Regions from separate parts of the Pseudomonas sp. CF161 genome, predicted to be linked through region 1. Evidence: riboswitches for the same ligand, from Rfam matches in the RefSeq annotation. Region 1 holds a riboswitch; the other holds the start of a gene.

Evidence for each region. Region 1 has a riboswitch for cobalamin ahead of CF161_RS21080 (bifunctional 2-polyprenyl-6-hydroxyphenol methylase/3-demethylubiquinol 3-O-methyltransferase UbiG). Riboswitches for the same ligand answer to the same signal wherever they lie in the genome.
Region 2: it holds a riboswitch for cobalamin, as region 1 does, so the genes downstream of both, CF161_RS12265 (CbtB-domain containing protein) here and CF161_RS21080 (bifunctional 2-polyprenyl-6-hydroxyphenol methylase/3-demethylubiquinol 3-O-methyltransferase UbiG) in region 1, are expected to answer to the same signal.

What each region holds. Positions count from the first base shown of each region.
Region 1 is NZ_ATLP01000094.1:1,916-6,873, forward strand. Features, by position in the region: gene CF161_RS21070 (ABC transporter substrate-binding protein) at 1-172, opposite strand, end outside; gene CF161_RS21075 (TonB-dependent receptor) at 220-2,340, opposite strand; gene CF161_RS21080 (bifunctional 2-polyprenyl-6-hydroxyphenol methylase/3-demethylubiquinol 3-O-methyltransferase UbiG) at 2,376-3,149, opposite strand; cobalamin riboswitch at 3,258-3,461, opposite strand; partial or broken gene CF161_RS33465 (NADP-dependent oxidoreductase) at 3,571-3,743, opposite strand; gene CF161_RS21085 (ABC transporter ATP-binding protein) at 3,861-4,697, opposite strand; gene CF161_RS21090 (ABC transporter permease) at 4,685-4,958, opposite strand, start outside.
Region 2 is NZ_ATLP01000067.1:1,804-6,761, forward strand. Features, by position in the region: partial or broken gene cobN (cobaltochelatase subunit CobN) at 1-465, opposite strand, end outside; gene cobW (cobalamin biosynthesis protein CobW) at 469-1,542, opposite strand; cobalamin riboswitch at 1,638-1,850, opposite strand; cobalamin riboswitch at 1,981-2,208, shown strand; gene CF161_RS12265 (CbtB-domain containing protein) at 2,305-2,493, shown strand; gene CF161_RS12270 (CbtA family protein) at 2,505-3,206, shown strand; gene CF161_RS12275 (cobalamin biosynthesis protein) at 3,203-3,616, shown strand; gene cobM (precorrin-4 C(11)-methyltransferase) at 3,699-4,445, shown strand; gene nfuA (Fe-S biogenesis protein NfuA) at 4,640-4,958, opposite strand, start outside.

The DNA of each region.
Region 1 (4,958 bases):
GGTAGCGGGTCCATTCCTCGACCCCGACTATGGCATCGCCGGCACCGATCGCCGCCAGCATCTCGACGTTGCTGGCGAAGATCGCGACGATGCGCTGCGGCTTGTGGGGGATCTCCACCGAGCGTCCCAGGGAATCCACCAGGGTCCGCGGGAAGCCCTCATCCGCCCACACGCCAGGGCTTGCCAAAAGGCACAACAGCAATAGCCAGCGCACCCGGCTTAAAACCGGTAGCGCGCGCCGAGGTACAGCTCGCGCCCCGGGTTGCTGTTGCCCAGGCCACCGTTGGAGGCGCGCGGGTCGGCCAGCGGCGAATCATTGCCGGTGGCGATAAACAGGCTGCTGCGGTCGATGTCGAACAGGTTGTTGACCCCGCCGAACAGGCTCAGCTGCTGGCTCAGGGTGTAGTTGCCGCGCAGGTTGAAGACCCAGAACGGCGCCTTGCGGTACACGTAGTTGGGATCCGGGTTGAGCAGCCGCTCTTCGGTGCGATAGTACACCGGGCCGCGCAGGATCCCGTTCAGCCCCAGGTCCCAATCACGTTCGCGGCCATAGGTCAGGCCGAGGCTGGCCTGGTATTGGTACATGCGCTGGATCTGCTCGCGGTGCGGGCCGGTCAGGGTGCTGGCGGCGCCCTTGTCGTCCATGTCGAAGTTCCAGTTGGCGTTGCTGTTGATCCGCAGGATGCGTTCGTCACCCAGGGCCAGGGCGCGGGCCAGGTCGTATTGCCATTGCGCTTCAAGGCCACGGATCACCGCGTCGCCGTCGCCGTTCACGTACTGGCTGACGTTGCCGCCCAGGGGCCGGCTGGTGATGCGGTCCTGGATCCGGTTCTGGAACAGCGCCAGGTCGAAGAACTGGTAGCGGCTGGTCAGGGTAATGCCGGTTTCGTATTGCAGGCTGGTCTCGGGCTTGAGGTCGGCATTGCCCAGGGTCTGGCTGCCGCTGGTGGTGGTGAAGTCGGCCGCCAGCTCGCCTGCCAGTGGTGCGCGGAATCCGGTGGAAACCCCGGCCCGCAGCTTGACCCCGGGCATGGCCTCGAAGGCGGCGCCGAGGCTGTAGGTGACTTCATCGAAACTGCGGGTCTGCTCTTCGAGGGTCGGCATGTAGTCGGTCTTGACCGTGCTCGAGCGGCCATAGCTGTAGCGCGAACCGGCGCGCAGGGTCAGGCGGTCGTCCATCAGGCGCTGGATCAGCTCGGCGTAGAGTGCGGCGCTGAGGTCATCGGAGTTGATGTCGTAGGGCGCCACCTGGCTGCTGGTGGAGCCGTTCATGGCCACGCGGAAACGATCATTGCGCAGTGTGCTTTTTTCCAGGTCCAGGCCCAGCAGCAGGTCGGTGCCGGGGCCCAGCAGCAACTGCGGCGTCAGCTTCAGGCCATAGGCGTCCAGGCGGCGCTCGATATGGTCCTTGCTGAACCCGGGGCTGCCGTTGCCCTGGCGCTCGGAACCCCAGTGCAGGTCGTCGACATCGCGCAGGGCGTAGACCTGGGCCGCCCAGTTCAGCCAGTCGCTCGGCTTGGCGGTCCAGTTGGCTTCCAGGGACTGGTTATAGCGGTTGTCGTAGTTGTTGTAGTCCCATTGCGAACCGCGAAAGCCCGCGTCGTAGATGCCGTCCGAGCGCAGGGTCAGGTCCAGGCGCTGGTCATCGGACAGGTCATAGCCCAGGGCCAATAACCCGCCCCGGCGTTTCCACGCGGTGTTTTCCTGGGTGCCGTCGCGGCTCTGATAGTCACCGCGCCGACCGCTGTCCAGGCCCAGGTAGTAATCCAGCGGCCCGGACGCGCCGCTCTGGAACAGGCTGCCCTGGGCCAGGCCCCAGGAGCCGCCCTGCAGGGTCGCGCCGCCGCCTTCGGTGTTGCGGCCATTGCGGGTGATGATGTTGATCACGCCCCCGATGGCCTGGCTGCCATAGATCACCGAGGCCGGGCCACGGATCACTTCAATGCGCGCGACCTGGGCCGGCGACAGCTTGGAAATATTCGCCGTGCCGGCCCGGCGCCCGTTGACCAGCACCGTCACCTGGCTGCGAAAGTCCCGGCCCTGGCCATCGGTATTGCCGCCGCGGATGTTGATCGAGGTCTGGCCCGGGGTCCATTCGCTGAAAAAGCCCACCGCGTTTTCCGCCAGCAGGTCGGTCAGGTTGCGCGCCGAGGAGCGTTCGATCTGTTCGCTGTCGATCACCTGCACGGTGCTGGTGACGTCCTTGAGCGACTCGCCGGCCCGGGGGGCGCTGACCAGGGTCGTGTCCATCTGCAGCACCGACGGGTTGTCGGCGGCCTGGGTGGCGAGGCTGGTGCCCAGCAACAGGGGCAGGGCGAAGGTGTGGCGCAGGCTTGGCATGGGGCAGGTCCGCAGGCAGGTTCTTATGGGAGAGTTCACGCGTGCCAGAGCAAGCTGGCGGCGCGTTTCGGGGCGCTGGCCAGCCAGCCCCCCGGGGCCGGTTGCAGGTGATCCTGCAAATGCCGTTCAAGCAGCCCCAGCGCCGCGCCATCGAGGGCGCCGAGCTTCTCCCTGAAATGCATCAGGGCTGCTTCGGGGGTGGCGAACAGCGTGCTGAACGCCCAGTCGGTGAAGTGAATCTCGTCGGGCTGGGCGCTGGCCGGCAGCTCGGCCAGGGTCAGCTGATAACCCGGGGTCATGTCGCTGCGGTGCAATTGCGGCGGCAGGAACCCCGACAGGCAATAGGTGCGCGGGCCTTCCTGGGCCGGCAGGTTCCACACCAGGGTGCCGCGGGCCAGGGGCCGCACCCGCTCGAGAAAGGCCTGGGCCTGGCCGTCGCTGACCGGGAGGTTGGCGCAGAGCACGGTCTGTGCCGGCGCCAGGCCCAGGTCAGCGATGTCTTGCCAGAGACCCGGGTGCAGGCTCAGGGTCACGGCCGGTGCACGGGCCGCGAGGCGCTCGATGCAGTGGCCCATGTAGGCGTTGGGTTCGACCACGGTCCACTGGCCACCGGGGGCCAGCAGATGCCGCCCGAGAATCCCCGAACCGGCACCGATATCCAGCAGTTGCCGCTGCGGGCCGAGCAGTTGCAGCAGGCAGCCGCCGACACGTTCGACATAGTTGGAGGCGGCCAGATGCTCGGCATAAAACGCCGCTTCGTGGTCGGGCCAGACAAAGGGAGCAGGGCGGGGCGGGGTGCAAAGCGTCATCGGGAAGCGCCGGGTTGAGCCTGGTCGGGCCACCCGCGGGAGCTGAAGCAGAAAGTGACGGGCAGGGAACAGCCTACGCACGCCAAGGCCTGCACCCGCCCACCGCGGATTGCCATGTAGGGATCAGGCCGGTCTCCGGGCTCGCGAGGGGCATGAAACATTCGCCTTCCCATGCCGAGGCACAGTGGCTGTGTGAATGTTTCGCTCGCATACCGTTGCGGGGGCAGCGCCGGACTCGCCCCAAAGGGCCTACCGGCTTCCCGTTTCACCCGCAGCACGACGGCTGCGGACACCTGAAACTGGCGCGCATCTGACCATTGGCGGGCGGCAGCGTCAAGCAACCTAAGCCGCAAGCTTGAAGCTTGCGGCTTAGGTGCTTGATGACCTCCTTGTCGTTGGCGCATCCCTGTGCGACAGACTTCAGGGCTTTCTCGGGCATGGCAATCCGCACGGCGACGGTGCCGATAGGGGCCTGGGGAGGGCGCCCGTAGACCTCGTCCTTCGACTTGAAGCGTCGACCTCGGCGCCCAGCCGCAGCACCACGCCGGCCAGGTCGTTGCCCAAAATCAGGGGCAGGCGGTACGGCTGGATCAATCCCGAGCGTGTCCGGATGATTTGCCGCTGGCCGATGAAATCCTGGCAGTGTGCCGGACCCATATCCTTGAATAGCTGCCGCCTGCATCGGCTGACTAGGCGGCGGGTGCCGCGCCGTTAGTGATCGTCCTCGGGCCCGTCGTGCAGCAGGTGGAAGATGTTGCGCTTCATGCGGATAAAGTCCGGGTCCATGACCATGTCCAGGTTGCGCGGGCGGCCGATGGGCACGTCGAGCACTTCCTTGATCCGCCCGGGGCGGGCGCCCATGACGAAGATCCGGTCGCCGAGCAGGATCGCCTCGTCGATATCGTGGGTCACGAACAGCACGGTTTTCTTGCTGTGCTCCCAGACCTTGAGCAGCAGTTGCTGCATCTGCAACCGGGTCTGGCTGTCGAGGGCGCCGAAGGGTTCGTCCATCAGCAGGATCTGCGGGTCGTTGGCCAGGGCCCGGGCGATGGCCACGCGTTGCATCATCCCCCCCGAGAGTTGCTTGGAATAGTTATCGGCAAAGCGCAGCAGGCCGACTTCATTCAGGTAGTGCTCGACGATCTCCTTGCGCTCCGCCGCCGGCACGCCACGGCGCTTGAGGCCGAACTCGATGTTCTTGCGCACCGTCAGCCATGGAAACAGGGTGTAGCCCTGGAACACCATGCCGCGATCGGCACCGGGCCCATCCACCTGCTGGCCACCGACGTAGATTTCGCCCGAAGTCGGCTCGGCCAGGCCTGCCGTCAGGTATAGCAGGCTCGACTTGCCGCAGCCCGAGGGGCCGACCAGTACCGCAAATTGCTGGTCGGGCACCTCGAACGACACCTGTTCCAGGGCGGTGAAGGTGCTGCCCGACGGGGTCTTGTATTGCAGGGTGACCTGGTCCACCCGCAGTTGCGGCGCCGGCTGCGGGGCGATGCGGGCCTGGGTGAGTTGGGTGGGAGAGGTTGCGGTTACTGAGCCCATGCGGCCACCTTCAAACGGAGGAATCTGAACAGTTGATCGGTGACCAGGCCCAGCAGGCCGATCACGGCGATCGCCAGGAAAATCACATCGACCTGGAACCCGCGCATGGCCTTGAGGCTGAGGTAGCCCAGGCCGCTGGAGGCGGCCACCAGTTCGGCCACCACCAGGTAGGTCCAGGCCCAGCCCATGGTCACGCGCAAGGTGTCGAGTACCCCCGGCAGCGATGCCGGGGCGATCACGTGCAGCACCGCGTCGACGCGG
Region 2 (4,958 bases), on a different contig from region 1:
GCAGCGGTACAGATTCAGGGCGTTGTCGCGCCCGCCCTGGCGCAAGAAGTGCCACAGGCGATCGCGCGCGGCGGCCGGCACCGTGCTCAGATCGCTGAGCTCCGGGTCCGGGCGGTCATCCCCCGGCACCAGAATCAGCTGCACCCCGCGCTCGGCCAGTTGCACCAGGCGTTCGACGCCATAGCGCCAGTAGCCGATGCCGCCGTGCAGGGAAATCAGGATCACCTTGGCGTGACGCAGCACCTGGTCGACATACAGGTCGACCGAAGCGTGGTTCTGCACCTGCATCGGGTTGGCCAGGCGCAAGCTCGGGAAATCGTCCGGCAACTGCTGGGCCGCTTCCGCCAGCAGCGCCAGGCTGGAGTCGCCGCTGCACAGGATCACCAGCTCGGCGGGGGTTTGTCCAAGGTCGGCAATGTTGTCATCCGACACGAAACCGCCGGGCTGGGTCCTGAGCAGGTGCATGGGTTAAACGCTGAGGGCGGCGCGCAGTTGCGCTTCGAGTTGCTCGGCGTCCAGCTCCTGGCCGATCAGCACCAGGCGCGTGGTGCGGGCCTCGTCGGCGCCCCACTGGCGGTCGAAGTGCTTGTCGAAACGAGTGCCCACGCCCTGGATCAGCAAGCGCATCGGCTTGTTGGGGATGGCGGCAAAACCCTTGACCCGCAGGATCCCGTGCTTGACCACCAGTTGGGTCAGGGCATCGAGCAGCAGGCTTTCCTCGGCTTGCGGCAGTTCGATGGAGATCGAATCGAAGGCGTCGTGATCGTGGTCGTCATGATCGGCATCGTCGCCGTCATGGTGATGGTCGTGGTGGCTGTGACGGCTGTCGATGTGTTCTTCGGAGCCGGCACCCAGGCCCAGCAACACGTCCAGCGGCAGGCGACCGCTGCTGGCTTCGATGACCTTGACCGCTGGCGGCAGCTCTTCGGCCACTTCCAGGCGCACTTTTGCCAGGTCTTCGGCGCTGATCAGGTCGGCCTTGTTGAGAATCACCAGGTCGGCGCTGGCCAGTTGGTCGGCGAACAGCTCGTGCAGCGGCGATTCGTGGTCCAGGTTGGGGTCGAGCTTGCGCTGGGCATCGACCTGGTCCGGGAAGGCGGCGAAGGTGCCGGCGGCCACGGCCGGGCTGTCGACCACGGTGATCACCGCGTCGACGGTGCAGGCGCTGCGGATTTCCGGCCACTGGAAGGCCTGGACCAGGGGTTTTGGCAGGGCCAGGCCCGAGGTTTCGATCAGGATGTGGTCAAGGTCGCCGCGCCGGGCTACCAGTTCGCGCATCACCGGGAAGAATTCTTCCTGCACGGTGCAGCACAGGCAGCCGTTGGCCAGCTCGTAGACCCGGCCGCTGGCTTCTTCTTCAGTACAGCCGATGGAGCATTGCTTGAGGATTTCACCGTCGATGCCCAGCTCGCCAAATTCGTTGACGATCACCGCGATCCGGCGCCCCTGGGCGTTGTCGAGCATGTGCCGCAGCAAGGTGGTTTTGCCCGAGCCAAGGAAGCCGGTGACGATGGTGACGGGAAGTTTGGCCAGTGTTTTCATCGGATGCCCTTTGGCAAGGTGGCGGGCATACGGGACGAAAACCGCGGCAATGGCTGCGCGGAAGAGTTCGCCACCGGATCACCCCGCCCGGTTGTAGTGAGAATTCGTCACGAGGCAGGTCTCCTGGCTGAGGGTGTGCCGGTGGTAACCGACGATTGACGCGCCTTCCCGCCAACGCCTTGAGACGCGTGCAGTGGCTGTGCATCAACCATGACCCTTTACAGTTGCGGGGGCAGCCGCGGCTTGGACCGCGTTCCCTTCTTAGCTTCGGCCGACTGCGCCGAAGAACCTCGAGTGCGCAAGGCTACGCAGAGCGCGGGGGCCGGTCAATGCGCATTGTCGGCAAGCTCCGGCCGCCGGCGTGGGGAGAAACCAGCATCCGGTCCCGGCGCCATTGCGAAAGAGTGGCAATTGACGGCCCTCCCCCGCCCATGCTCTCCTACACACCTTGTTACGGGTGCCCTTCACAGGGTGAAACGGGAAACCGGTGCGTCACGTGCCTTACTCAAGGCCTTGACCAGTCCGGTGCTGCCCCCGCAACGGTAAGCGAGCGAAGAATCAGATCCACTGCGCCGGGCATCCGGCATGGGAAGGCGATTCTTGCAGGCCAGGCGCAAGCCCCGCCCCTCGCGAGCCCGGAGACCGGCCCGCAATAGACACATAACAAACCCGCGGTGGGCGGGCGCTGTTAATTCCCTGTGCGCCCGGCGCGCGGGGTTTTGCTGCGTTCGATCCACCCGCTGATAACCAGAGGGATGCGCCATGTCGATCATCAGCAGCACCAGTCAATCCGCCAGCAGCACCTCCACCCTGAGCCAACGCCTGGTCGCCGCCATCGGTGCCTCGATCCTCGGCGCGTGCCTGGTGTATTTCGCCGGGTTCTCCCATATCGAAGCGGTGCACAACGCCGCCCACGATACCCGTCACAGCTCCGCCTTCCCGTGCCATTGAGAGCTGCTGACATGATCAAGCGTATTGCGCAAACCGCAGGTTTTACCGGGCTGCTGGCCGCCCTGTTGCTGACCCTGCTGCAAAGCTTCTGGGTCGCCCCGCTGATTCTGCAGGCCGAAACCTACGAAAAGGCCCCGGCCACTGAAGTCCATGAACACGCCGAAGGCGCCATGGCCGGCCACACCCACGATGCCGAAGCCTGGGAGCCGGAAGATGGCTGGCAGCGCGTGCTGTCGACCACTGGCGGCAATCTGGTGGTGGCCGTCGGCTTCGCCCTGATGCTCGCCGGCCTGTACACCCTGCGCGCGCCGAATCGCACCTCCCAGGGGCTGCTGTGGGGGCTGGCCGGTTACGCCACCTTCTGCCTGGCGCCGACCCTGGGCCTGCCGCCCGAGCTGCCGGGCACCGCTGCCGCGGACCTGGCGCAACGGCAGATCTGGTGGGTCGGCACCGCGGCCTCGACCGCCGTCGGCATCGCGCTGATCGTGTTTGCCCAGCACTGGCTGCTGAAAGTGCTCGGTGTCGCCATCATTGCCGTGCCGCACATCATTGGCGCACCACAGCCGGAAGTGCACTCGATGCTGGCTCCGGAGGCTCTGGAAGCACAGTTCAAAATCGCCTCGCAACTGACCAATGCGGTGTTCTGGCTGGCCCTGGGCCTGATCAGCGCCTGGTTGTTCCGGCGTAAAAGCGCGGGTCACTACGCGGCATGAGTGAAGGGCACGCAGCGCCGGCCCTGGTGGTCGGCCTGGGTTGCCAGCGCGGCTGCCCGGTGGACACGCTGCGCGCCTTGCTCGACCAGGTCCTGGAAACCCATGGCTTCGGGCTGGATCAGGTCCGGGGCCTGGCCAGTATCGACCTGAAACGCGAAGAGCCCGGCCTGCTGCAACTGGCCGAGCAGTTGGCCCTGCCCCTGACCTGCTTCAGCAGCTCGCAGCTCACGCCCTACGCGCTGCAACTGAGCCACCGCTCGGAAATCGCCTACGAACGCACCGGCTGCTATGGCGTGGCCGAAAGCGCTGCCCTGGCCCTGGCCGAACGCCTGGCGCAGAGCCCGGCGAAACTGCTGATCCGCCGCCAAAAGTACGCCCAGGCGACCCTGGCCATGGCCTGCTGCGGCTAAAATCCCGATAATCCCCCGCGTTGATCATGAGCAATCTTCATCTGCAGGCTTGCCTTGACCCCTTTTTTCACAGGAAACAGCCATGACCGTCTTTTTTATCGGCGCCGGCCCCGGCGACCCGGAGCTGATCACCGTCAAGGGCCAGCGGCTGATCCATCGCTGCCCGGTGATTATCTACGCCGGCTCCCTGGTGCCCGAGGCGGTGCTGGCGGGGCATAGCGCCGAACTGCTGGTCAACAGCGCCGAGTTGCACCTGGAACAGATCATCGAACTGATCAAGGACGCCCATGCCAAGGGCCAGGACGTGGCCCGGGTGCATTCCGGCGACCCCAGCCTGTATGGCGCCATCGGCGAGCAGATCCGCCACCTGCGCCAATTGCAGATTCCCTTTGAAATCATCCCCGGGGTCACCGCCACCGCCGCCTGCGCCGCGTTGCTCGGGGCGGAACTGACCCTGCCGGACGTGTCGCAAAGCGTGATCCTGACCCGCTACGCCGACAAGACGGCGATGCCCCCTGGCGAGGAGTTCTCCAGCCTGGCCCAGCATGGCGCGACCATGGCGATTCACCTGGGGGTCAACCACCTGCAGAAAATCGTCGCCGAACTGCTGCCCCACTACGGCGCCGACTGCCCGATTGCCGTGGTCCATCGCGCCACCTGGCCGGATCAGGACTGGGTGCTGGGCACCCTGAACGACATCGAGCAGAAAGTGGCGGCCAAGGGCTTTCGCCGCACTGCCTTGATTCTGGTGGGCCGGGTGCTGGCGACGGATCATTTCAGCGAGTCGTCGCTGTATCGCGCGGGGCATGCGCATTTGTATCGCCCGTAGGGCGTGCGGGGAAATCGGGGCTGACGAGTTGCAGCGGCCGCTTTGCGGCCGAGCGGGAGCAAGCTCCCTCGCCACACGCATGCTCCCCGCCCGCACAGCGCACTCCGTTGCCCGGGGTTGAAGGCGCCTTTTCTGGCCCATAAAAAAACGGCGCTCACGGGGCGCCGTTTTTTTGGGTGCAGTGAACGCCTTACTTAGTAGTAGGCGTTTTCTTTCTGCGTGTGGTCGGTCACGTCGCGGACCCCCTTGAGCTCCGGGATACGCTCGAGCAAGGTGCGCTCGATGCCTTCCTTCAGGGTCACGTCGGCCTGGCCGCAGCCCTGGCAGCCGCCGCCGAATTGCAGCACGGCGATGCCGTCTTCAACCACGTCGATCAGGCTGACCTGGCCGCCGTGACTGGCCAGCCCCGGGTTGATCTCGGTTTGCAGGTAGTAGTTGATGCGCTCGTTGACCGGGCTATCGGCGTTGACCATGGGCACCTTGGCATTGGGCGCCTTGATGGTCAGTTGGCCG